DNA from 3 places in the Bradyrhizobium sp. ORS 86 genome. Region 1 is predicted to be linked to each of the others. Evidence: riboswitches for the same ligand, from Rfam matches in the RefSeq annotation. Region 1 holds a riboswitch; each other region holds the start of a gene.
The links. Region 1 has a riboswitch for cobalamin ahead of metE (5-methyltetrahydropteroyltriglutamate--homocysteine S-methyltransferase). Riboswitches for the same ligand answer to the same signal wherever they lie in the genome.
Positions count from the first base shown of each region.

Region 2: another riboswitch for cobalamin. It lies ahead of P6U25_RS33255 (DUF1636 family protein); the one in region 1 lies ahead of metE (5-methyltetrahydropteroyltriglutamate--homocysteine S-methyltransferase).
Region 3: another riboswitch for cobalamin. It lies ahead of P6U25_RS02910 (TonB-dependent receptor); the one in region 1 lies ahead of metE (5-methyltetrahydropteroyltriglutamate--homocysteine S-methyltransferase).

Region 1 is NZ_CP120699.1:1,834,049-1,841,996, forward strand. It holds gene P6U25_RS08440 (MFS transporter) at 1-917, shown strand, start outside; cobalamin riboswitch at 1,626-1,826, shown strand; gene metE (5-methyltetrahydropteroyltriglutamate--homocysteine S-methyltransferase) at 1,928-4,261, shown strand; gene P6U25_RS08450 (GDP-L-fucose synthase family protein) at 4,802-5,758, opposite strand; gene gmd (GDP-mannose 4,6-dehydratase) at 5,739-6,824, opposite strand; gene P6U25_RS08460 (hypothetical protein) at 7,872-7,948, shown strand, end outside.
Region 2 is NZ_CP120699.1:7,186,888-7,194,835, forward strand. It holds gene cobD (threonine-phosphate decarboxylase CobD) at 1-906, shown strand, start outside; gene P6U25_RS33245 (cobyric acid synthase) at 908-2,356, opposite strand; gene cobO (cob(I)yrinic acid a,c-diamide adenosyltransferase) at 2,377-3,024, opposite strand; cobalamin riboswitch at 3,067-3,277, shown strand; gene P6U25_RS33255 (DUF1636 family protein) at 3,368-3,742, shown strand; gene cobW (cobalamin biosynthesis protein CobW) at 3,739-4,773, shown strand; gene cobN (cobaltochelatase subunit CobN) at 4,773-7,948, shown strand, end outside.
Region 3 is NZ_CP120699.1:645,069-653,016, reverse strand. It holds gene P6U25_RS02930 (MBL fold metallo-hydrolase) at 1-484, shown strand, start outside; gene P6U25_RS02925 (ABC transporter substrate-binding protein) at 584-1,390, opposite strand; gene P6U25_RS02920 (ABC transporter ATP-binding protein) at 1,621-2,394, opposite strand; gene P6U25_RS02915 (FecCD family ABC transporter permease) at 2,391-3,434, opposite strand; cobalamin riboswitch at 3,546-3,744, shown strand; gene P6U25_RS02910 (TonB-dependent receptor) at 3,856-6,123, shown strand; gene P6U25_RS02905 (hypothetical protein) at 6,235-6,396, shown strand; gene P6U25_RS02900 (hypothetical protein) at 6,455-7,702, opposite strand; gene P6U25_RS02895 (MFS transporter) at 7,876-7,948, shown strand, end outside.

The DNA.
Region 1 (7,948 bases):
CTATTCTTGTAGGTGGACTTGGCCTTGCGCTGACCCTGCCATGGCTCGCTATCGCCAGTACACCTCTGAAACTCGGGGCGGTGCTGCTTGCCTTTGGCGCTTCACTCGGCTCAATCAATGTAGCCATGAACGTTCAAGCGGCCGAAGTAGAGCGAGCAGCCGGCCGCCCATTGATGTCCACCTTTCACGCACAGTTCAGCATCGGCGAATTGTCGGGCGCTGGCGCCCTGACAGCCTTGCTCTCGCTGCGGATTGACTCGTTTGCTTCGACGCTGGCTTGTTCGGCGCTAATGATAGTTGCGATTTTGTCGGCATGGCCGCGGTTGCTTGCGACACGTCGCACGCCGTCAGAGCCACTGCTTGTCTTGCCTCATCGCAGCGTATTGCTGATAGCGGTGCTTGCGGCCATCACCTTCCTTGTCGAAGGCGCGATGATCGACTGGAGCGCCTTATTTCTCATTGACAGAGGTCTTGTGGCGCAAGAGCATGGCGGGTTCGGTTATATGTTGTTTTCCATCGCGATGACCGCAGGCCGTCTCGCCGGAGATGCCCTCGTGATCAGAATCGGAGACCGCGCCACACTGATGTTCGGACCTGTGCCGATCATGATCGGTTTTGTGGCCCTGCTGGCCGCGCCGGTGGCTGCGATTGCCATGGCGGGTTTGCTGCTTATCGGATTGGGTGCATCGAATATCGTGCCGGTGTTATGCCGCCGTGCTGGCAAGCAGAAGGTGATGCCGGCAGGTTTGGCGATCGCAGCCGTCACGACGGCGGGTTACGCCGGTATCCTCGTCGGTCCAGCTGGCGCCGGGCTCGTTGCACACATGGCTGGGCTGCCTTTTGCTCTCGCGATACTAGGAGCACTCATGTGCATCGTCACGCTGTCGGCCCGGACTGTGACGGCCAACCCTCGCTGATTGTTGGAGAAGGACATGTAGGCCCTCTGCCAAGCGGTTGCGCACGGTTGGCACCCATCACCGCCACTCGGGGGTAGCAACATAGCGAGGACGCTGCGAAAGAGAACGGTTATGGCCAAGAAGCACTGTCGCAGAATGGCCGTTGGTCCAGCGGCCTGAAATACATAGCAAACGCAGTGCTGGTCCGTTCGACATCGATGGGGGCGCCCAGCACGGCAAAAGCGAGATTGATTGATAGTGCCGAGATCTTCCATGCCTTCCAGAGCATATTCGCACGTCTCGGCGCACACGGCCGACGGGATAGATACGTTACCGGGAGCTGCTTACCGGCCCAGCCGCTCGAACCACTTTGCCCGGGATGGGCAAGCTGATTTGACCCACAGCTTCCAAGGGTGACGGTCCCGCAAGGCGGATCTTGCTAAGTTGTCGAGAGATTCACATGTCGAAGATGCTAGTAAAGGCTACCGACTGGTAGCTCGGTCGAAGCCGATCTGTCGCGTGCCATCGGCTGCAGGCAAAATGCGACCCCGATGTACTCGCGCGTGCAGAGACCAGGGCCGAGTTCGAAGCGAGCACTGCCCGGCACACTCATCGCGCAAAGGGGGCTTTAGATCGCGATCGTCGCGATGGAGCCACACCTACAGACTTGTTGAGCGGAGCCGCAGAAGGATGCCGTGCCAAGAGGTTGACGGAACGCTGCTTGTTCGGATAACTGATTTTCGTCGAGGTTCTCCGGAGCGCACTGATCCGGAGCTAAGAGGGAAGCCGGTCGAATGCCGGCGCTGCCCCCGCAACTGTAAGCGGCGAGCCGCTGTCCAATAAAGTCACTGAAACCGCTTGGTTTCGGGAAGGCCGGACAGCAGCGATGACCCGCAAGCCAGGAGACCTGCCCCGACAACATATTCGTCCGCGGGCGGGGTGTCCCGGTGGTGCGCCAAGCAATTGCCGCTTCGGCGGCTTTTCCTGCACGCAATCGCCATGACCTCTGCCCCAAACCAGGGGTTAGAGCTATGTCCGTCCTTTCACTTCCCGTTGCTACACTTGGTACGCCACGCATCGGTCCGCGCCGTGAACTCAAATTCGCGCTCGAAAGCTACTGGACCGGGAAGTCCACCGAAGCGCAGCTGCTTGAAGCGGCAGCTGGACTGCGCACTGCTAACTGGGCGCGGCAGAAATCGCTCGGCGCGACCGTCATTCCGTCGAATGATTTCTCGCTTTACGATCATGTGCTCGACACCAGTGTGATGGTGGGCGCCATTCCGGATGTTTACGCTTGCACCACAGGTCCTGTACCGCTCTACACCTACTTCGCTATGGCGCGCGGTGCGCCGAACGGTGAACTCGATGCGAGTTGCCCTCACTCCAATCCTGCACAGGGCGCGCCTGCGCAGGAGATGACGAAGTGGTTCGACACCAATTACCACTATATGGTCCCTGAATTTCACAAGGGGCAGATCTTCAGGCTTTCTTCTCGAAAGCCGATTGAGGAATATGAGGAGGCAAAGGGGCTTGGTTACCAGACGCGTCCCGTGCTGATTGGCCCAGTGACCTTCCTGAAGCTTGGCAAGAGCGCAGATCCTTCATTCAATCCATTGTCGCTGTTGGATCGACTGCTGCCGGTCTATGTCGACGTTCTTCGTGAGCTGGTCGCGCGCGGCGCAGAATGGGTTCAGCTCGATGAGCCCTGTCTGGTCTTGGACCTCGACGAAATATCCCGCAAAGCCTTGCTTCGTACCTATACCTATTTTGCTAGGGAGATACCTGCTCTTAAAATCATGCTGGCGACCTACTTTGGGACCATCGGCGGTAATCTCGATACGGCCTTGGCTTTGCCGGTTTCCGGGCTCCACGTCGACTTGGTAAGGGGGGCAGACCCGCTGAACGCGATCGTCGCTGGGATTCGCAACGATCTCGTTCTCTCACTGGGGGTCGTCGATGGGCGCAACGTTTGGCGCTCCAACCTTTCAGCGCTGGTCGATCAGCTGGCGCCCACCGTGGCAAAACTCGGCACTGATCGCGTCCAGATCGCCCCCTCATGTTCGCTGCTCCATGTTCCAATCGACCTGGGGCTCGAAACCGATCTCGATTCCGATGTAAAGAGCTGGCTGGCTTTCTCGGTTCAGAAAATTAAGGAACTAGCGACCCTAGGAAGGGCGCTTGCTGGCGATCGTGCCGGCGTGGCCGATGTGCTCGCGGCATCAAAAAACGCGGCACTTGCACGCGAGCAATCGCCCAAGATCCACAATGCGGACGTCGCTGCGCGCATGGCTGCGATCGACCAAACCAAGCGCTACCGTTGCAGTCCTTTCGCAAAGCGCGCCGAGGCCCAGCGCGCGCGGTTTGCCTTGCCGACATTTCCCACGACGACCATTGGATCGTTTCCGCAAACCGCGGAAGTTCGCAATGCCCGCGCTTGCCATGCCAAAGGAGGGTTGAGCAACGCGCAGTACGAGCAGTTTCTCAGAGAGGAAACGGCGCGTGCGGTGCTATGGCAGGAGAATATCGGGCTCGATGTTCTCGTGCATGGTGAGTTCGAGCGCAATGACATGGTGCAGTATTTCGGCGAGCAGCTTTCCGGATTCGCCTTCACCAAGCACGGTTGGGTTCAGTCGTATGGCTCGCGCTACGTCCGTCCACCAATTCTGTTTGGGGATGTCTCGCGGTCGAAGCCGATGACGGTCGAATGGTGGCGATACGCGCAGTCGCTGACCAACAAGCCAATGAAGGCAATGTTGACTGGACCGGTGACGATTCTGAACTGGTCTTTTGTCCGTGACGATATTCGGCGAAGCGATGCCTGCCGCCAGCTTGCGGTTGCGATCCGCGATGAGGTGCTCGACCTTGAGGAGGCGGGAGCGACAATAATCCAGATAGACGAGGCCGCGTTGCGCGAAGGGTTGCCGTTACGCAAATCACAATGGAGGAGTTATCTCGATTGGGCCGTGGATAGCTTTCGCATCTGTTCGTCCGGTGCTGCCGACGAAACTCAGATTCATACGCACATGTGCTATTCCGAATTCAACGATATCATCGATGCGATTGCGGCGATGGACGCAGACGTCATTTCGATCGAGACGTCGCGCTCGAAGATGGAATTGCTCGACGCCTTCAAGAACTACAAATATCCGAACGAAATCGGGCCGGGTGTCTACGATATCCATTCGCCACGCGTTCCCGGCAAGGACGAAATGAAAGATCTCATAACGCTGGCCAGGCAGCGATTGTCCGATTCGCAGCTCTGGATCAATCCAGATTGCGGCCTAAAAACCCGAAGATGGGAGGAGGTGCTTCCCGCCTTGGTCAATATGGTCGCAGCCGCCCGCGAGTTACGAGCAGCCTGCTGATTGCATGAAGATCGTCGGCCCGAACGCCGTCGTCGATGGTGAATGTCGACTCGGACAAATGCACTGCGCTGAAAGGCGGGCGGTCCAATTGCGTGAATATCCCGCTAGTCGGCGGGATATGGCGAAAAGACCGTTCCGGAGTCGATCACACGCCGGTCTGCGAAAGGCCGGCACACCCCAGGACCCGTGGTATTTCGCTTTGCCTGGTCGGATGGGCAACAAATTGCGTGGCGGCGGTACTGAAGCTTCGGCGAAAGCCTGCATCAAGGAGAGCGACAGGCTGCGGGCATAGAGTGGGCGCGTCCTACTCTGTCCTTTCGGTGAGGCGCATCGTCGCCATGATGCCATCGGGCAACCCCGTCTCACGATTTCGCGCGAATGCTCAGAATCAATCGTCAAGCGTTCGCGCTTTCGAATTCGAAAAGCTTGCAGCCTGGTCCGGCTGCCAAATCGGCGTCCCGATCGGGAGTAGAATCGCAACCGACTGATTGCGGCGCTCGATTGCTCTGCTTCATCCCTGCGTGTCCGGCACGAGTGGGCTTACTCTCGCCGTGCGTTACTGTCGTCGAGATACGCTCGATACGCGAGCCTGATGCCGTCCTTGAGCGAGGTGGAGGCGCGCCAGCCGAGCTTGGCCAGGCGGCTGACATCGAGCAGCTTGCGCGGCGTGCCGTCCGGGCGCGACGTGTCGAAGCTGATCTCGCCGCGATAGCCGACCGCAGCCGCGACCACGCGGGCGAACTCGGCAATGCTGATATCCTCGCCGGTGCCGATATTGACCAGTTCGGGAGAGGAATAGGCCTTCATCAGGTGGATGCAGGCGTCAGCGAGATCGTCGACATAGAGGAATTCGCGCCGAGGCGTGCCGGTACCCCACACCACAACGTTGGCCGCCCCCGACAGCTTAGCCTCATGGAAGCGGCGGATCAGCGCCGCGACGACGTGGCTGTACTCGGGGTGATAATTGTCGCCGGGACCGTAGAGGTTGGTCGGCATCACGCTGATGAAATCGGAGCCGTATTGGCTGCGATAGGTCTCCGCCATCTTGATGCCGGCGATCTTGGCAATGGCATAAGGCTCGTTGGTCTGCTCCAGAGGGCCGGTCAGCATCGAATCCTCGCGCAGCGGCTGCGCTGCCAGCCGCGGATAGATGCAGGACGAGCCGAAGAACATCAGCTTCTCGCAACCATTGGCGTGCGCGGCCTGGATCACATTGGTCGAGATCGCCAGATTGTCGTAGAGGAACTCCGCCCGCAGCGTGTTGTTCGCGACAATGCCGCCAACCTTGGCCGCGGCAAGGAACACAACCTGCGGACACTTCGCGGCAAACCAGGCGTTCACTGCGGCCTGGTTGCGGAGGTCAACCTCGCTGCGCGAGGCCGTCAAGAGGTTTGTGCCCTCGCGCGCGAGCCGGCGCATCAGCGCCGAGCCGACCATGCCGCGATGGCCGGCGACGAAGACCGTCTTGCCCTTCAGTTCATACGGAGTGCTTGCCATTGGCGGCGTCCTGTCTGGCTTCTGCGAGATCGCCGGCAACCATTTCCTTCACCAACTGCGCGAAGGACGTCCTCGGCTTCCATCCAAGCTTGGCGCGCGCCTTGCTCGAGTCGCCGATCAAGAGATCGACCTCGGCCGGACGGAAATAGGTCGGGTCGACGCGAACCACGGTCCTGCCCGACGCCTTGTCGACGCCGGTTTCGTCGACGCCCTTGCCGCGCCATTCGATCGCGCGGCCGACCTCGGCGAACGCCAGCTCGACGAATTCGCGCACCGAGCGAGTCTCGCCGGTCGCCAGCACGAAGTCATCGGGATGATCCGCTTGCAGGATCATGTGCATGCCCTCAACATAGTCACGCGCATGGCCCCAGTCGCGCTTGGCCTCGAGGTTGCCGAGATAGATCGTGCTCTCAAGGCCGACCTCGATGCGAGCGACGCCACGCGTGATCTTGCGCGTCACAAAGGTCTCGCCGCGGATCGGGCTCTCGTGGTTGAACAGGATGCCGTTGCTAGCGAACATGCCGTAGGCCTCACGGTAGTTCACCGTGATCCAGTAGCCGTAGAGCTTCGCCACGCCGTAGGGCGAGCGCGGGTAGAATGGCGTGGTTTCCTTCTGCGGCACCTCTTGCACTAGGCCGTAGAGCTCCGAGGTCGAGGCCTGATAGAACCGCGTCTCCTTTTCTATGCCGAGAATCCGGATCGCCTCCAGGAGGCGCAGCACGCCGATGGCGTCGGCGTTGGCGGTGTATTCCGGGCTCTCGAAGCTGACCTGAACGTGGCTCTGGGCGGCGAGATTGTAGATCTCGGTCGGCCGGATCTGCTGCATCAGCCGGATCAGATTGGTGGAATCGGTCATGTCACCATAGTGCATCAGGAACGGCACGTTGCCGGCATGCGGGTCCTGATAGAGGTGGTCGACACGCGCGGTGTTGAACGAGGACGACCGGCGCTTGATCCCATGAACGGTGTAGCCGAGACCGAGCAGGTATTCGGCGAGATATGCGCCATCCTGCCCGGTGACACCGGTGATCAGCGCGACGCGCCGCTTCGAATCCTGAGCTGCCATGTCGTCTCCAGAGCACGGAGCGGAAGTTGAGCTCGGCAACGCCATCTGCGCAGCGGCCTTTCGGAAGAGCCTGGATATGCTGGGTCGCGATCACACGAAGTGGAGGAGAGCAATCGTTCGCCTTGATAATACACGTCAAGTAAAGATGCGCATTATATACATTGATTTATCTTCCACCAGGCAGTGCGGAGGCCGCTCTTTATGCACACCTCCCGCCGAACGTTCAGGTCACGGCCTACTGTCTTCAGTAGAAAAAACAGCTCGGCCTTCGACACCCGAACAGAGCATAGGAGTCTGCGATCCCGAGCGGTCTGCAGGCGCTGGATCCGCACAGCCCGTGTTTTCAGGCGCGAAGCGACGCCCTGAGCGCGGATCAAGCGGTGCAAACGTATGTATAGTTCATCAAACGTTTCGATATCGGAGGTTTACTTCCGTACAGTTGAGCTGCCGATCCCGATCCTTCTAGTCTGGCGTTGGTCCGACTAGCGCCGTTCGCGTTGGTTCGAGTGTCGCGGTCTTCAAGATCAACGCTTGCGCGGTAAACTGATGCTTCGCGGCAGTGCCGTTGCAACAGCGCCGAATGCTTTTCAGATTAAATCAATCCGGCGAAGCAGAACGTCCGCAAGATAGAGAGAAGACGGAAAGCACATTCGAAACAGGATAAGGCAGCGGCAATCTAGATGGCAGGAATCGAAAGTGCGTTTCAACACAAGAGGTGGGCCCTATCAATGCGCATCGTGTCGTTGAGAGAAGCCGTATGGTCGTCGTTCCCTCAGGTGCGCAGCTCCGCCTTTTCAAAAGCTTATCTGTCCGCATTCTGGGCCGGTTAACTGAGGTTATCAGCAGAATGGTGGAGCGCGGCTATTTGGATGTTAACTGGCGTATCCTTCCAGCTGTGGCGCTGCAGAAGGTTCTTATGGTCTCGTACCGGAGAATCAAGCGTGGCTCTCGACCACGACGGGTCGAACCACGATCATGAAGTTTTATCGCCGGACATGCCGTCGGCCGACCCGCCTCGACTGTCGTCGATCTTTAGAAGGAGGTCACTTGCACGACATTGGTCTGCGACGCGATTATGATTGCTATCGTCGCTGTCGGGCGAAGGCTCCGCTGGTGCCGGAGCT
Region 2 (7,948 bases), 2.4 Mb from region 1:
TGGATCGACCTGTCGACCGGGATCAACCGGCTGCCCTATCCGTCGGTCGACGTGGAGCCGAGACTGTGGAATGCGTTGCCGTCGCGAACCGACATCGAATCGCTCCATGATGCGGCGCGGCATGCCTACGCCACCGATGCGCCGATCGTGGCGCTCGGTGGCGCACAAGCGGCCATCCAGTTGCTGCCGCATCTGTCGCCTCGCGGCCGCGCGCATATCCTTGCGCCGACCTATAATGAGTACGCCGCAGTTCTTTCGACCGCCGGCTGGGACGCGACCGAAGTGTCCGATCTCGAAGCCCTCGCGGGCGCCGATCTCGCCGTGGTGGTCAATCCCAACAATCCCGATGGAACACGTCACGATCGGAGCGAGTTGCTGGCGCTGCGGCCGCGTGTCGGCCGGCTCGTGATCGACGAGAGCTTCGCCGACACCGTTCCGGACCTGTCGCTTGCATCACAGGCCGGGCAAGATGGTCTCCTCATCCTGCGTTCGTTCGGTAAATTCTACGGGCTCGCCGGCCTGCGGCTCGGCTTCGCGATCGGCAGCGAGCGGGAGATCGCAGCGCTTGCGGCGATGGCAGGCCCGTGGCCGGTGTCGGCTGCTGCGATTGCGATCGGGCGGCGCGCATTGCGCGACGATGCCTGGAAAATGGCCACGTCGGCGCGGCTGGCCAGCGATTGCCTCAGGCTCGATGCGGCGGTGCAGTCGCAAGCATGGACACTGGTCGGCGGCACGCCATTGTTCCGCCTCTATGAGACCGGCGACGCCCTCGCCGCACAAGAGAAGCTGGCACGTGGGCAAATCTGGTCACGCGTCTTCGCACAACGCCCAGGATGGCTGCGCCTCGGCCTGCCCGGGAGCGAAGCGGAATGGTCCCGCCTTGCCGCTCTATTGTCGCGCCGATGATTCATCGCGCCAGCGCAAGCAGCCCATCGACGTCGAGATGCGCCTCGATGTGATCGGCAAGCGCATCGAGCGCGTCATCGACCCTGGCGCCGTACGCCTGGTCCGCGGCGGGAACGTCGAGTTGCGCGAGGAAGGCCTTGCGGAAATCGTCTGATGCGAACAGCCCGTGCAGATAGCTGCCGTGAACGCGCCCGTCGCCGGACACGGCACCTTCCGGCGCACCCACAACAAACGCGAAGGGCCGGGCCCGGTCCGGGCCGTCGGTCCGCCCGATGTGGATCTCGTAGGCGCTGATCGATTGATCGGTCGCGGCATGGACGGCGCTGACCCGCGTCAGCGTTTTCTGCTCGGTCATGACGGTCGCAACATCAAGAAGTCCGAGGCCGCGCGTCTCACCGGGGGGGCCTTCGATCCCGATCGGATCGGCCACGCTCTGTCCGAGCATCTGATATCCGCCGCACAGACCAAGCACATGGCCGCCGCGACGATGATGCGCCAGAAGATCGATGTCCCAGCCCTGCGCGCGCAGAAAGGCAAGGTCGCCGCGCGTCGATTTCGAGCCCGGCACGATGACGAGCCTGGCATCGCCCGGAATGGCGTCGCCGGGACGCACCATCACGAGGTCGACGCCCGGCTCGAGCTTGAGCGGATCGAGATCGTCGAAATTGGCGATGCGCGACAGCGCAAGAAACGCGATCTTGCATTGGCCGGGCTTGCGCGCGTCGCCGAGCCCGAGCGCATCTTCTGCCGGAAGCTCGCCGGCACGGATGAACCAGGGCAGCACGCCGAACCCGCGCCACGACGTGCGGGCTTCGATCAGCCGGTAGCCGTCATCGAACAGGGTCGGATCGCCACGAAACTTGTTGATGATGAAGCCACGGATCATTGCGGCGTCCTCGGGATCGATCACCGTCTTGATACCGACGAGTTGCGCAATCACGCCGCCGCGGTCGATATCGCCGACCAGCACCACCGGGACACCGGCCTTGCGCGCAAAGCCCATATTGGCGATGTCGGCCTTGCGCAGATTGACTTCGGCGGGGCTGCCGGCGCCTTCGACAAGCACGAGATCGGCGCGATGCTTCAGCCGCTCGAAACTCTCCAGTACTGCGCTCATCAGCGAGAGCTTCATGGCGGCATATTCCCGGGCACGCGCGGTTGCGACGCGCTTGCCCTGCACGATGATCTGCGCGCCGACATCGGTCTCCGGCTTCAGCAGCACCGGGTTCATGTCGGTGTGCGGCTCGACGCCGGCGGCGAGCGCCTGCAGCGCCTGCGCGCGTCCGATCTCGCCCCCGTCGACGGTGACGGCTGCATTGTTCGACATGTTCTGCGGCTTGAACGGCAATACGCGGAGGTCGCGCCGCTTCGCCGCGCGCGCCAGGCCCGCGACGATCAGCGATTTGCCGACGTCCGAGCCCGCTCCCTGGATCATCAATGTGCGCGCCATCGCGTGGTCCGGCTACGCTGTCAGAACTCGACGCCCGGCTGCGCCTTGATGCCGGACCGGAACGGATGTTTCACCAGCGTCATCTCGGTGACGAGGTCGGCGATCTCGATCAGTTCGTCCTTGGCGTTACGCCCGGTGAGTACGACATGCGTCATCGGCGGCTTCGACGTCTTGAGAAATTCGACGACGTCGGCGATCGCCAGATAGTCATAACGCAGTGCGATGTTGATCTCGTCGAGCACGACCATGCGCAGGCTTGCATCGGAGATCAGTTGCTTGGCTTTTTCCCAGCCGGCTTGGGCGGCGGCAATGTCGCGGGCGCGATCCTGCGTTTCCCAGGTGAAACCTTCGCCCATCGCGTGGAACTGACAGAGGTCGCCGAAGTGTCCGGTCAGCAGGCGGCGTTCACCGGTATCCCAAGCGCCCTTGATGAACTGCACCACCGCGCAGGGAAACCCGTGCGCCACGCAGCGGACGATCATGCCGAAGGCGGAGGACGATTTTCCCTTGCCCGCGCCGGTATGAACGATGATCAATCCTTTCTCACCGCTCTTGGTCGCCATGATTCGATCACGAGCGTCTTTCTTTTTGGCCATCTTGGCGGCATGGCGAGCTTCCAGCGCGGCCTCTGAGCCACCGGCTTCGTCCTCGGCGTCTCGTTCAGACATCATCTGACGTTCCTTCGGCTTGACAAGTTCCGGGCTTGGACGAATGGTGAGCCCTGCGTTGGTGCCTGTCCTACGACAGGCGAAGAGGGAATGCGATAGGGCTCAAGTCGGCCCGAAGCGCAGCCGCCCCCGCGACCGTGACCGGAGAGATGCCCAAAGCCACTGATTCCCAAAGGAATCGGGAAGGCGGGGATCGAAGGGATAACCCCCTGCTCCGCAAGCCGGGAGACCTGCCAGCGCAGACGTTGAGACCAGCGGACGGGGTGTTCCGCGACGGGGAACGAACCTTTCCATCGAACGGTTCGTCTGCCTCATCGCCTCCCGCTGTCAATCAGGAAGGGCGATGAGCGTTACACTTCATGTCTGCATCACCTGCCGCGCCGGCCAGACGGTCGCGGAAGGCGAAGCCACGCCCGGTGCGCGGCTGCATGCCGCGATCCGCGATACCGGTGTGCCTGACGGCGTCAATCTTGTTCCGGTCGAATGCCTGTCGGCGTGCAGCCAGGGCTGCTCGGTCGCGCTCAGCGCGCCGGGACGGTGGTCGTATGTCTATGGCCGCCTGTCCGAAGCCAATGCGACGGATGTGGTCGCCGGTGCTTCCGCCTATGCGGCGGCACCCGACGGCATCGTGCCGTGGCGCAGCCGACCGGAAATCTTTCGCAAGCAATCACTCGCCCGCATTCCACCCATCGCCGTTGTGCCAGAGGCTGCAGAATGACCACGCTCACCAAGGTGCCCGTCACCGTCGTCACCGGCTTTCTCGGATCGGGCAAGACGACGCTGATCCAGCATCTGATCAGGAATGCCAACGGCAAGAAGCTTGCGGTGCTGGTGAACGAGTTCGGCAGCGAAGGCGTCGACGGGGAGATATTGAAGTCCTGCGCGGATGCCAATTGTCCGAGCGAGAACATCGTCGAGCTCGCCAATGGCTGCATCTGCTGCACCGTCGCTGACGATTTCGTCCCAGCGATGGAGCAATTGCTGGCGCGGCGCGTGAAACCCGATCATATCGTGATCGAGACATCGGGGCTCGCGCTGCCGAAGCCGCTGCTGAAGGCGTTCGATTGGCCGGAGATCCGTTCGCGGATCACGGTCGACGGCGTGATCGCGCTGGCCGATGCGGAGGCCGTTGCGGCCGGCCGCTTTGCCCCCGACCCGGCCGCGGTCGACGCGCAGCGCGCCGCTGACGACAATCTCGACCACGAGACGCCGCTGTCGGAAGTGTTCGAGGACCAGATCGCCTGCGCCGACATCGTGCTGCTGACCAAGGCGGACCTCGCCGGCGCTGAGGGCCTCGAGGCCGCGAAGCTCGCGATCGCGGCCGAAATGCCGCGGCAGGTGCCGATGCAGCCGGTCGTCGACGGCGCGGTCGACGCGCGCGTGATCCTGGGTCTCGCGGCCGCAGCCGAAGACGACCTCGCAGCGCGTCCGTCGCACCACGACGGTGAGGACGAGCACGAACATAACGATTTCAACTCCGTGGTAATCGATCTTCCGGAAATCGCCGACGTCGATGCGCTGGTTGCATCGATCAAGGGACTGGCGCGCGAGCAGAATGTGCTGCGCGCCAAGGGCTATATCGCGATCCAGGGCAAGCCGATGCGCCTGCTGGTGCAATCTGTCGGCGAGCGGGTGCGACATCAGTTCGACATGCCCTGGGGCGCGCGGCCGAGGCAGTCGAAGCTCGTCGTGATCGGCGAACACGGCGACATCGATGAGGCCGCCATCAAGGCGCGACTTGGTGTCTGATGCACATCGTCTTCCGCGAGGGCCGCGGTCTCGAGGAGACCGTGACACCAAGGGACCTCGGCCAGGATCCGGCCGAACTTGTGGTGCTCTCGTTCTCCGACAGCGATCTTTCTGCGTTTGCTTCCGGCTGGCGGCGCGACCGCGGATCGCTGCCGTCTCTACGGCTCGCGAATCTGGCCGACCTGCGCCATCCGCTGTCGGTCGACACCTACATCGAACGGACCTTGTCGCAGGCGCGCGGCATCCTGGTGCGTCTGATCGGTGGCGAACCCTATTGGTCATATGGGCTGGCCGCGCTGCATCGCCTGGCGAAGGAGCGCAACATCGCGCTTGCGGTGCTGCCGGCGGACGGTCGCGATGACCCGCGGCTGGATGAATTCTCCACCCTGCCGGTCTCGACGCTACGCAGGCTCAAGGTGCTCTGCGACAAGGGCGGCCCCGTCGCGGCGCAGGCCGTGATCGCCCAGCTCGCGCTGGCGTCGGGACTGTATGCCGGACCGGTCGTCGGCGAGATCGACCTTCCGAAGTTCGGCTTCTACGATCCCGGGCTCGGCGCCGTCACGGCGCCGCCGTCACCAGATCACCGGCCACGGGCGCTGGTGACCTTCTATCGTTCCTATCTCGCAGCCGGCGACACGGCGCCGGTCGACGCGCTGATCACGGCGTTGCGGCAGAAGGGCTTTGATGCATACGGCGTGTTCGTCACCTCGCTGAAGGCAGCGGGCGTCGCCGATTGGATGCGCACCCAGTTCGCGCATTGTCCTCCCGCCGCTATCGTCAATGCGACCGCCTTTTCCGCAATCGGCGACGACGGCACGACGCCGTTCGAACTCGCATGCTGCCCGGTGTTCCAGGTCGCGTTGTCGACAGCGCGGCGCGATGATTGGGCCGAGTCGCTTCGCGGTCTTTCTCCCGGCGATCTGGCGATGCACGTGGTGTTGCCGGAGGTCGACGGTCGTCTGTTTGCGGGCGTCGTGAGCTTCAAGTCGCCCGGCGAGCGCGATCCCGACCTGCAATTCGCCCGTCTCGCGCACCGGCCGGACGAGGAGCGTGTCGCGGCGGTTGCCTTACGCGTCGCCGCTTGGCACAGGCTCGCGACCAAGCCGGCGCGCGAGAAGCGGCTCGCACTCGTGCTCTCGAACTATCCCGGCCGCCCCCATCAGATCGCGCATGCGGTCGGGCTCGATGCCCTCGCCTCGGTTGATGTGCTGCTGTCCGATCTCGCAGCCGCCGGCTTCGACACCGCGACCGTGGGGCCGCTCGGCGACGTTCTGTTGCGGCAGAAATTGACGTGGAGCGTCCACGACTATTGCGCGGCGCTGTCCCGCCTTCCACGGCAGCTTCAGGACGATCTCGCGAGTGCCTGGGGCGCGCCGGAGGACGATCCAGATTGCCGCAACGGCGAATTTCACTTCGCCGCAATACAATGCGGCAAGTCCGTCATTGCCGTTCAGCCGGAGCGCGGCGATGTGCGCCAGCGCGACGCCAACTATCACGATCTCTCGCGCACGCCTCGCCACGCCTATGTCGCGTTCTATCTCTGGCTCAGACAGCAAGGCATCGACGCCATCGTGCACATGGGTGCGCATGGTACGCTCGAATGGCTGCCGGGCAAATCGGTCGCGCTGTCGCCTTGCTGCTGGCCGGAGGCGTTGATCGGAGACCTGCCGGTAATCTATCCGTTCATCGTCAACGATCCCGGCGAGGCCGCACAGGCCAAGCGGAGGATCGGCGCCGTCACGGTCGGCCACCTGCCGCCGCCGCTCACGAACGCCACATTGCCGGAGGGCATGCGCCGGCTCGAACGGCTGCTTGATGAATATTCGACCGCCGACGGCCTCGATCCGGCGCGGCGCCGGCGCTTGATTGCTGATATCCGCGAGGAGGCGCGGCTCGCCGGGCTGGAGGACGATCTCGGTCTCGCCACATCGGTCTCGGCGGGCGAAGCCATTCCACAGATCGATCGCTTCGTCTGCGATCTCAAGGAAAGCCAGTTCGGCGACGGCCTGCATGTGTTCGGCCAGGGCGCGTGCGGCGAGGCGGAGAAGCGTGCGCTGCGCGATGCGCTCTCCGGCCGCCACGTTGCGCCGGGACCTTCGGGCTCGCCCTATCGCGGGCGCCGCGACGTGCTGCCGACCGGACGCAATGTGTTTGCCGTCGACCCGCGCGCGGTGCCCACGCCGTCGGCACATGCGCAAGGCGTCAAGCTTGCCGAGGAGCTGCTGCGCCGTCACCTGCAGGACCACGGCGACTGGCCGAAAGGGCTCGTCGTCGACCTCTGGGGATCGTCGACCATGCGTACCGCCGGCGAGGATTTTGCGATGGCACTGCATCTCGCAGGTATCGCGCCGCGCTGGGATCACGGCTCGGGCCGGGTGACGGGCTACGACATCATCGCACCGGCAGAACTGGGCCGCCCGCGCATCGACGTCACGTTGCGCGTGTCGGGGCTGTTCCGCGACGTCTTCTCAGGCCTTGCCCAACTGTTCGAGGCCGCGGCCGGGGCGCTGTCGGAACGCAGCGAGGAAGGCGACGAAAATCCGTATACGCAGCGCGTCTCGCGCGTGTTCGGGCCACGTCCCGGACGATATGGTGTTGGCACCGGCGCGACACCGGATGTCTTCACACCAGAATCGCGCGACACGGCCGGCGAGGCCTGGCTGTCGGCGTCATCCTGGTCATTTGCGTCCGACGGCGAGATGCGCTCCGACCGCGCCGGCATCGAGGCCCGGCTCGCTGCAGCCGATGCCTTCGTTCATACCCAGGATCTCCCGGAGACCGACCTGCTGCTGGCAGCGGACTATGCCGCGCATGAGGCCGGTGTCGCCGCGGCGGCCGAGCGCCTCGGCGCGAAGGCCCCCTCGCTCTATCACCTCGATGCGACGCGGCCGGATCAACCGCATGCCCGCCTGCTGACCGAGGAGATATCGCGGGTGGTGCGTGCGCGCGCCGCTAATCCAGCCTGGATCGCGGGCATGATGCGGCATGGCTTTCGCGGCGCGGCCGAGATCACCGCGACGCTCGAACACATGGCGGCCTTTGCCCATCTTGCCGGCGTGGTGCCGCCACATCTGTTCGATCTCTACTATGATGCGACACTCGGCAACGGCGACGTTCGCGCATTCATGGCGCGCGAGAATCCGGCAGCGCTGACGGCGATGGAAACGTGCTTCAC
Region 3 (7,948 bases), 1.2 Mb from region 1:
CTACAATCCCCGCCTGCAGGTGAAGTCGGTCGACGACTATGTCGAGCTGATGAACAACCTCCATCTGCCGAATCCGAAGATGATGGACGTCGCGGTGCCCGCCAACATGCATGTCGGCCTGCACCAGGACGAGCTCGCCAAACAGGGGCTTGCACTGACCGCGCGCGACGCCATCGCGAGCCTCGGCCGGACCGACATTTTGCTGGTCGATCTGCGCGAGAATGGCGAGCGAGCCAAGCATGGCACCCTTCCCGGCGCGATGCACGCGCCCTACCCCGGGATCTGCGAGAACCTGCGGCCCGGCGGGATGCTGCGCGAGGTCGCGGCCGCCACCGGCCGCCGTGTCGTGTTCTTCTGCGCCTTCGGCGAACGCTCGGCGATGGCGGTGGCCGCCGCGAAGAAAGCGGGACTTGCGAACACCGCCCACATCGAAGGCGGCATCGACGCCTGGAAGAAAGCCGGCGGCCCGGTGATGCACGGGTGATCCCGTAGCCCGGATGGAGCGCAGCGAAATCCGGGACAGGTTGATCTGTGGCCACCAGTGCGGCCCCGGATTTCGCTTCGCTCCATCCGGGCTACAGAATCAACGCGTCACCCGCTTCAATTCCGCAGTCAACCGATCCAGCGCGTCGGCGAGCATCACGCCGCCGCATACGGTAAGCCGCTCGGGCAACACGATGCGCTTGCCCGGCGGATAGAAGCGCTCAAGCGCGGGATGCAGCAGGAAGGCACGGCCCTCGTCCTCGGCGCGATCGCCGGCTTCCGACACCAGGATAAAGTCCGGCCGCAGCTTCACGATCGCCTCCAGCGAGGCAAATCCGCCGGCCTCAAAACCGAGCTCGCCGGCAACGTTGACCAGTCCGACCTCAGTCAACAATGCACTGACCAGGCTGTTCTCTCCCGATACCCAGCCGCGTCGCTCCAGCGGCAGCACGCGATAATGATGCGCGGTCACCGCGGCCCGCGCGCGAGCGATCGCGGCATCGAGCCGTGCGATTTCGGCGCTGGCGCGATCCGCATGCTGCACGACATCGCCCATCTGTCGGATTTGCGCCTTCACCTCGTCGAGCGTGCGCGGCACGGTGAACTCGACGAGATGAAGGCCATTGGCCTTCAGCAGATCGCGCGTCTCGCGCTTGTCGAACCGGCTGACGACGACAACATCCGGCTTCAGCACCAGCACATCCTCGGCCCCGCCAGACAGCACAGGATAGCGCCGCGCCGCGTCGGCCGCCCATGATTGCCAGGCATCGCGCGCAAACGGGCTGAGACCGAGGATCTGATCCGGATCGGCCAGCGACAGCACGAGCTGGTCGCTACAGACGTTCATGGAGACGACGCGTGGCCCGGTGGCGAGCGAGGCGCTGGGTGAGATTGCCCACAACAGCATCGAGAGTATCGCGATGAGATATCTGGAAGTGAGGTGGCCGCCGCGAGAAAACTGCGCCCCCTCTCCCGCTTGCGGGGGAGGGTTGGGGTGGGGGTATCGCTGCAAATCATATCGTGGAGAAAGCCCCCACCCGCATCGTATCTGGCGATACGATGCGACCTCCCCCGCAAGCGGGAGAGGTGAAGCGAGCTCGCGGATACTTCGGCGCTGCCTGTAGACGGACCCGCACATCACACGTCCGCCCAAGGCACGATCACCGCCTCGCGCTGATACTCGGCGCGATAGGCGCTGATCCGGAACACCTCCGCCATCACCGCTTCCGACAGTGCTTCGACAGGCGCGCCCTGCGACGCCAATCGTCCCTCCGAGAGCACCAGCACGTGATCCGCAAAGCGCGCGGCCAGGCCGAGGTCATGCGTCACCACGACGACCAGCACGCCCGCATCAGCGACGCCGCGCAGCCGCTGCATCACGTCGATCTGATGGCGCGGATCGAGCGACGCGGTCGGCTCGTCGGCCAGGATCACGGGCGCCTCCACCGCGAGCACACGGGCCAGCGCAACGCGGCTGCGCTCACCGCCGGAGAGCTCGGTGACGCGGCGGTCGCCGAACGCAGTGACATCGACCGCCTGCATCGCCCGCAGCACCGCCGCCATATCGTCGGGCGACAGCCGGGCGGGATCGGTCGCGCCGTGCGGATAACGGCCGAGCGCGACGATGTCGCGGGCCGGCAGCGGCCAGTGCACCATGTGCCCCTGCGGCAGATAGGCAAACCGCCTGGAGCGTTCGCGCAACGACAGCGACGACAGCGCATCGCCGCCGATCCTGATGTCGCCGCGGGAAGGGATCAGCCCGGCCAGCGCACGAAGCAGCGTGGTCTTGCCGGCGCCGTTCGGACCAACCAGCGCCACCAGATGCCCAGACGACAACGACAGCGAGATATCGTGCAGCACATGGCGGCTGCCCAGCGAAGCGTTGAGATGGGTTGCGGACAGCAGGGTCATGCCACGCCTCCACCGAGCACGCGGCGTTCGCGCATGATCAGATAGAGGAAGAACGGCACGCCGATGATCGAGGTCAGCACGCCGACCTTGATGTCGGAAGTCGACGGGATGATGCGCACCGCGATATCGGCCGCCAGCAGCAGCGCCGAGCCCGCGAGCGCGCTCGGCACCAGGAGCCGCGCCGGGTCGTGGCCGATCACCGGCCGCATCAGATGCGGCGCGACCAGGCCGATGAAACCGATGGTCCCTGTCACCGCGACCGCGCCGCCGACGCCGAGCGCGACGCCCGAGATGACGAACAGCCGCAACCGCGCGACATCGACCCCGAGGCTCTGCGCGGCCTCCTCGCCCAGCGTCAGCGCGCGGAAGCTGCTTGCCTGGCTGAGCAGGATGACGGCGCCGGCCACGATGAAGGGCAATGCAATCATGACATGCTGGAAGCTGCGGTCCTCCAGCGAGCCGAGCAGCCAGAACGCGATCTCCAGCGCCACGAACGGATTGCTCGACAGATTCATCACCAGCGCCGTCGCGGCGCCTGCGAAGCTGGAGATCGCGAGCCCCGACAGGATCAGGATCAACAGCCCGGCATTGCGGCCGGCGATCGCAAGCAGGGCGAACACCGAGCCGAACGCCGCGATGATCGCAGCAATCGGCAGCGCGAACGAGCGCACGTCGGCCAACCCGAGCGCAATCACCAGCACCGCGCCGAAGGCGGCCGCCTGCGGCGCGCCGAACAGCGACGGCGAGGCCAGCGGATTGCGCAGCAGCCCCTGCAGCGCCGCGCCGGACAATCCCAGAATGCCGCCGATCGCAAACGCCAGGATGGTTCGCGGCAGGCGGATCTCGCGCACGATCACCTGCGCCACATCGCTGCCGCCGCCGAACAGCGCCGCGATCACGGTGAGTGGTGACAACCGCACCGGCCCGATGCCGAGCGAGATCAGCATGAGCAAGACCACGAGCGCCGTGAGCGCTACGGTCGCGCCCAGACGGCGCCGCGCTGCGACCTCGGCCGCCAAGGCAAAATCCTGCACACTCATCGGATCATGCTCTTACAGCGATCGCCGTGGCAGACAAGCGACACTCGATGAAAACCATAGCCGTCCGGCTGCTGCCCTGGTTCCGCCGGGATTGACTTTGGCCGCCGACCGAACCCTAGTGACCATGACGGTTCTTTCATGGGATGAAAAGGGAATGCGGTACGGGGAAACTGCCCCAAGGCCGCGGCTGCCCCCGCAACTGTAGGCGGTGAATCCTTCGTCACAGGCCACTGGGAATCTCGGTCCTGGGAAGGCGACGAAGGGTAACGACCCGCGAGCCAGGAGACCTGCCGTCAGCCGTGGTCACACGCGACGATGCCGGTCGGGGAGTACAGGCATTGGCTTCACCTGACGTGCCGTCGTGCAAGGGGTGAGACCGGGTTCGCGGTGACGTGCCACTGACGTTGCCCAGGTCTCGCCGATGTTGCCCTTCCCTTCAACGCGACTGCGCCGCGCGCTCTTGCTCGCCTCGACAATATCAGCGCCGGCGCTCAGCGCCACAGCCGCACTGGCGCAGCAGGCGCCGGCCGCGGACGTGCTTCCCCCGATCGAGGTCACCAAGCCCGGCGACCAGAACGTGACGCGCGCCAGGCCGACCAACTCTGATACGACCCAGACGCCGCACCGCCCGGCCCCGGGCAATGCGCCGACCGACAACACGGGAAGCGGAAGCGGATCGAACGCTCCGCCAACGGGCACGGGATCCGGGACCGCCAGTGTCGGGTCCGCGGGCATCGTCGGCGCATCGTCGACCGTGATCACGGCCGACGACATCGCCCATTCGCCGGTGCAGACACTGCCCGAGATCCTCGCGCAGGTGCCGGGCGTGCAGTTGCAATCGCTCTATGGCGGCCCGAACGGCGCCAAGACCTCGGTCGACCTGCGCGGCTTCGGCGCCTTCGCCTCCGACAATACATTGTTCCTGCTGAACGGCCGCCGTCTCAACGACATCGACAAGGCCGGGTTCGATCTCACCACGATCCCGATCGATTCGATCGAGCGCATCGAGATCACGCGAGGCAACAGCGGCGCCGTGCTCTATGGCGACAACGCAGTCGGCGGCGTCGTCAATATCGTCACCAAGACCGCCGTCGGCGGGCCGCCGGTCTCCATCAAGGCTGAAACCGGCTTCGGCTCGTTCAACCAGCGCATGGCCGCGGTCTCGGCCGCGGTGAATTCCGGTCCGTGGTCGACATCGTTCTACGGCAATGGCATCAAGTCCGACGGGTATCGCGTCAACAATGCGCTCGACCAGCGCAACGGTATCGGCAACATCAGCTACACCACGCCGGACCTCACCGCGTTCCTGACCGTCACCGGCAGCGACCAGAAGCTCGGCCTTCCCGGCGGCCGGATCGTGGATCCGTCGATCGGCGTCAATGAGCTGCTGACCGACCGCAGGGGCGCCGCCACGCCCTACGACTACGCCAATCAGCAGACCGCCAGCGTTACCACCGGCTTCACCAAGACCCTGTTGAACGGCGTCGACCTGATCGTCGACGGCGGCTGGCGGCAGCGGGACACGCAGAGCGGCTTCTTCGGCACGGTGCCGACTCCGAGCTTTGCCTCGACCTACAATGACGCCGCGCTGCAAACGTGGTCGATCACGCCACGCCTCAGCATCAAGAACGCGGTGCTCGGGCTGCCGTCCACGATCCTGACCGGCATCGACTATTATGATTCGACGTTCCGGGAAGCGCGCAGCCAATTCCAAGGATACGCGCCGATCCACACCTACGACATCTCGCAGCGGACGCTTGCCGGCTACTGGCAGCATATCATCGGCCTGTTGCCGACGACTGATTTCTCCTATGGCGCGCGCGTGCAGAGCACCGCCGTGAATGCAGCAGACCGTTACGATCCCACGGCGCCGGGCACGTTCCCCGGCTCTGACATCCAGGCTTCTCCGCTCAACAGCAATGAAACGCAATATGCGCTACATGCCGGCGTCGAGCATCGCTTCACCGACGTCTTCTCGGTATTTGGACGCGCTGCGCGCGCGTTCCGCACGCCCGATGTCGACGAACGCGTCGCCTCGGGCCCGTCGTTCGACCCGGTGACGTTCGCGCCGATCCCGCAGAACTTCCAGCTCAAGACCCAGACCTCGCAAGACGTCGAGAGCGGCGTCCGCGTCAGGACCAACCGCTTCCAGGTGCAGACCAGCGTCTACCTGATGGATCTCGACAACGAGATCCACTTCAACCCGGTGCTGTTCTACAACGTCAACCTCGATCCGACCCGCCGCTACGGCAGCGAGACCAACGCCTCGCTGCGCGTCAGCGACACCGTGACGCTGCGCGGCGGCATGGCCTACACCCGCGCCGTCTTCCGCGAAGGCATGTGGGCCGGCAACGACGTGCCGCTGGTCTCCCGCTATACCGGCAATGTCGGCGTCACCTGGAACATCTGGCAGAACTACCTCGTGTTCGACGCTACGTTGCGCGCCTGGAGCTCGCGCATCATGGACAACGACCAGGCCAACGCCCAGAGCCGTATTCCCGGCAATGCGACCGCCGACATCAAGCTCAGCGGACAATACGACCGCTTCTTCTGGTCGGTCAGCGTGAACAACCTGTTCAACGCGCTTTACTACGACTACGCCATTACGAGTTCGTTCACCGCGGGCCGCTTCTCGGCCTATCCGCTGCCGGGCCGGACCTACGTGGTGCGGGCCGGAGCGACGTTCTGACCTGCTCCGGCGCGGCTGGCCCTCGGTCCCGTCGCGCCCTCTCCTCGCATTTCAAGCGTCTGCCAACTGGGGTAGAATTTCCAGCGACCATCGATTGCGCAGAGGACATGCATGGGCAAAGCGGGAAAGAAGAGCAAGGCACCGACCAAGGCCAGCGAGCCGCCCAAAAAGCCTCCGCCGTCCCCATCGCCGCACGACGACGAATATTACGAGGACGGCGACATCGCCACGCCGAAGCTCGACCGCCACGGCAATGATGATGAGCCGTTGTAGGCCGGTCCACATCCATCCAGACGTTGTCCCGGCGAAGGCCGGGACGACGAGGATAGACCTAGCAAAATCCCTCACTCTCGATCGTTCGGATGCTCGCCGCGTCGAGCAGATGCGCGCCGAAGCCGCCCCGCGCCAGCGACGACGCGAGCTGCGGCGAGACCAGTAACAACGCAACTGTCATCGCCAGCGGTACGGCGCCGGGCCAATCGAGTCGCATCGGCGTCAGCTCTTCGGTGCTGCCCTGATACGGGTCCTTGCCCGCGGCGATGCGGCCGCATTCCCTGATGACGTCGCGCCGCGTGCCGTCGCGTGAGGCACTGCCGAGCAGCGCCTGCAGCGCAAGATGCGTCCGCACGCCGGCCCGGCTCTCGGCAAGCGGCGCCGGCGTCTCGCCGAGCGACAGGCGCAGCAGCAGATCGACCAGATCGGTGCCGGCGCGATACGCATTCATCGGCTCGACCAGCCGCGGATTGCAGTCGATCAGAAGCGGAGTGGGGCTATCGAGCGGCATGATGACATCGACCGAGAGCGCGCCGTGCCAATTCAGATGCGCCCCGATCGCCTCAAGATAGCCGCGGATCGCCGGCCGGCTGACGCTCTCCTTGACCGCCTCGCCACCGCCGACGCCGGCGGTGACCTGCCGATAGGCATGGAAGCCGAGCAGCTCGCCGCGGCAAAACACCGACTGCGCCTTCTCGGTGGTACCGGTGACGAGGTCCTGCACCAATAGTTCGCCGCCAATGTCCCCGCTCGCTTGGAGATCGTAGAGCGCAAGATTGAGATCGCCCGCATCACGCACGATCCAGACGCCGCGGCTCGCGGTGCCGATCGAGGTCTTGACCACGGACGGAAACCGCGTCGCCTCGCGCAATTCGTCGAGCGAGGTCACGATCCGGGTCGGCGGCTGCGGCAGGCCGAGCCGATCGAGCAGCCGGCTGAAACCCGCCTTGCTGTGCACCGCGCGGTAGCTGGCGAAGTCCGGCAGCGCGAACCCCACGCGCGGCTTTAGTCGGGCCTCGGCCCGCGCGAACAGGAAGCCCTGCTCATGGGTCGGCAGCAGCACGTCGAAATGCTGCGATGCCAACAAATGCTCGACGAAGCGCAGGAAACCGGCCGGATCGGTGCGCAGGCCGGGACAGTGATGGAATTTGCGGACAAAGCGGGAGTAGCGCGCCAGGCACCAGCGCGAGGGGTCGCAGACCTCGACGTGATGGCCGGCCGCGCCCAGGATCGTGACCGCCTCGCGGCCAGAGGTGCTGGACCCCTCTGACACGAGCACCCGGAGCGGCTTTCTGGCGTCGATCATGTCCGATCATCGCCGTACCGCCGCACTTTGTCGCCGCCTTTTAATGCCGCATGTGTCGATGCGGCGCCTGCTCCCCGGGGGCAGCCATGCAGCAGCGTTCATGGACAATTATCGGTCAATGTCTATTTTCACCCGGCCCTGCCGAGCAGGCACACAATGGGATTTTGTTTGAGATGGTCGACGTTCTGGCCGCACCGCAGCAAGCGAAGGCCGACAGCGCGCTCCGCACGCTGACGGGCATCTCGG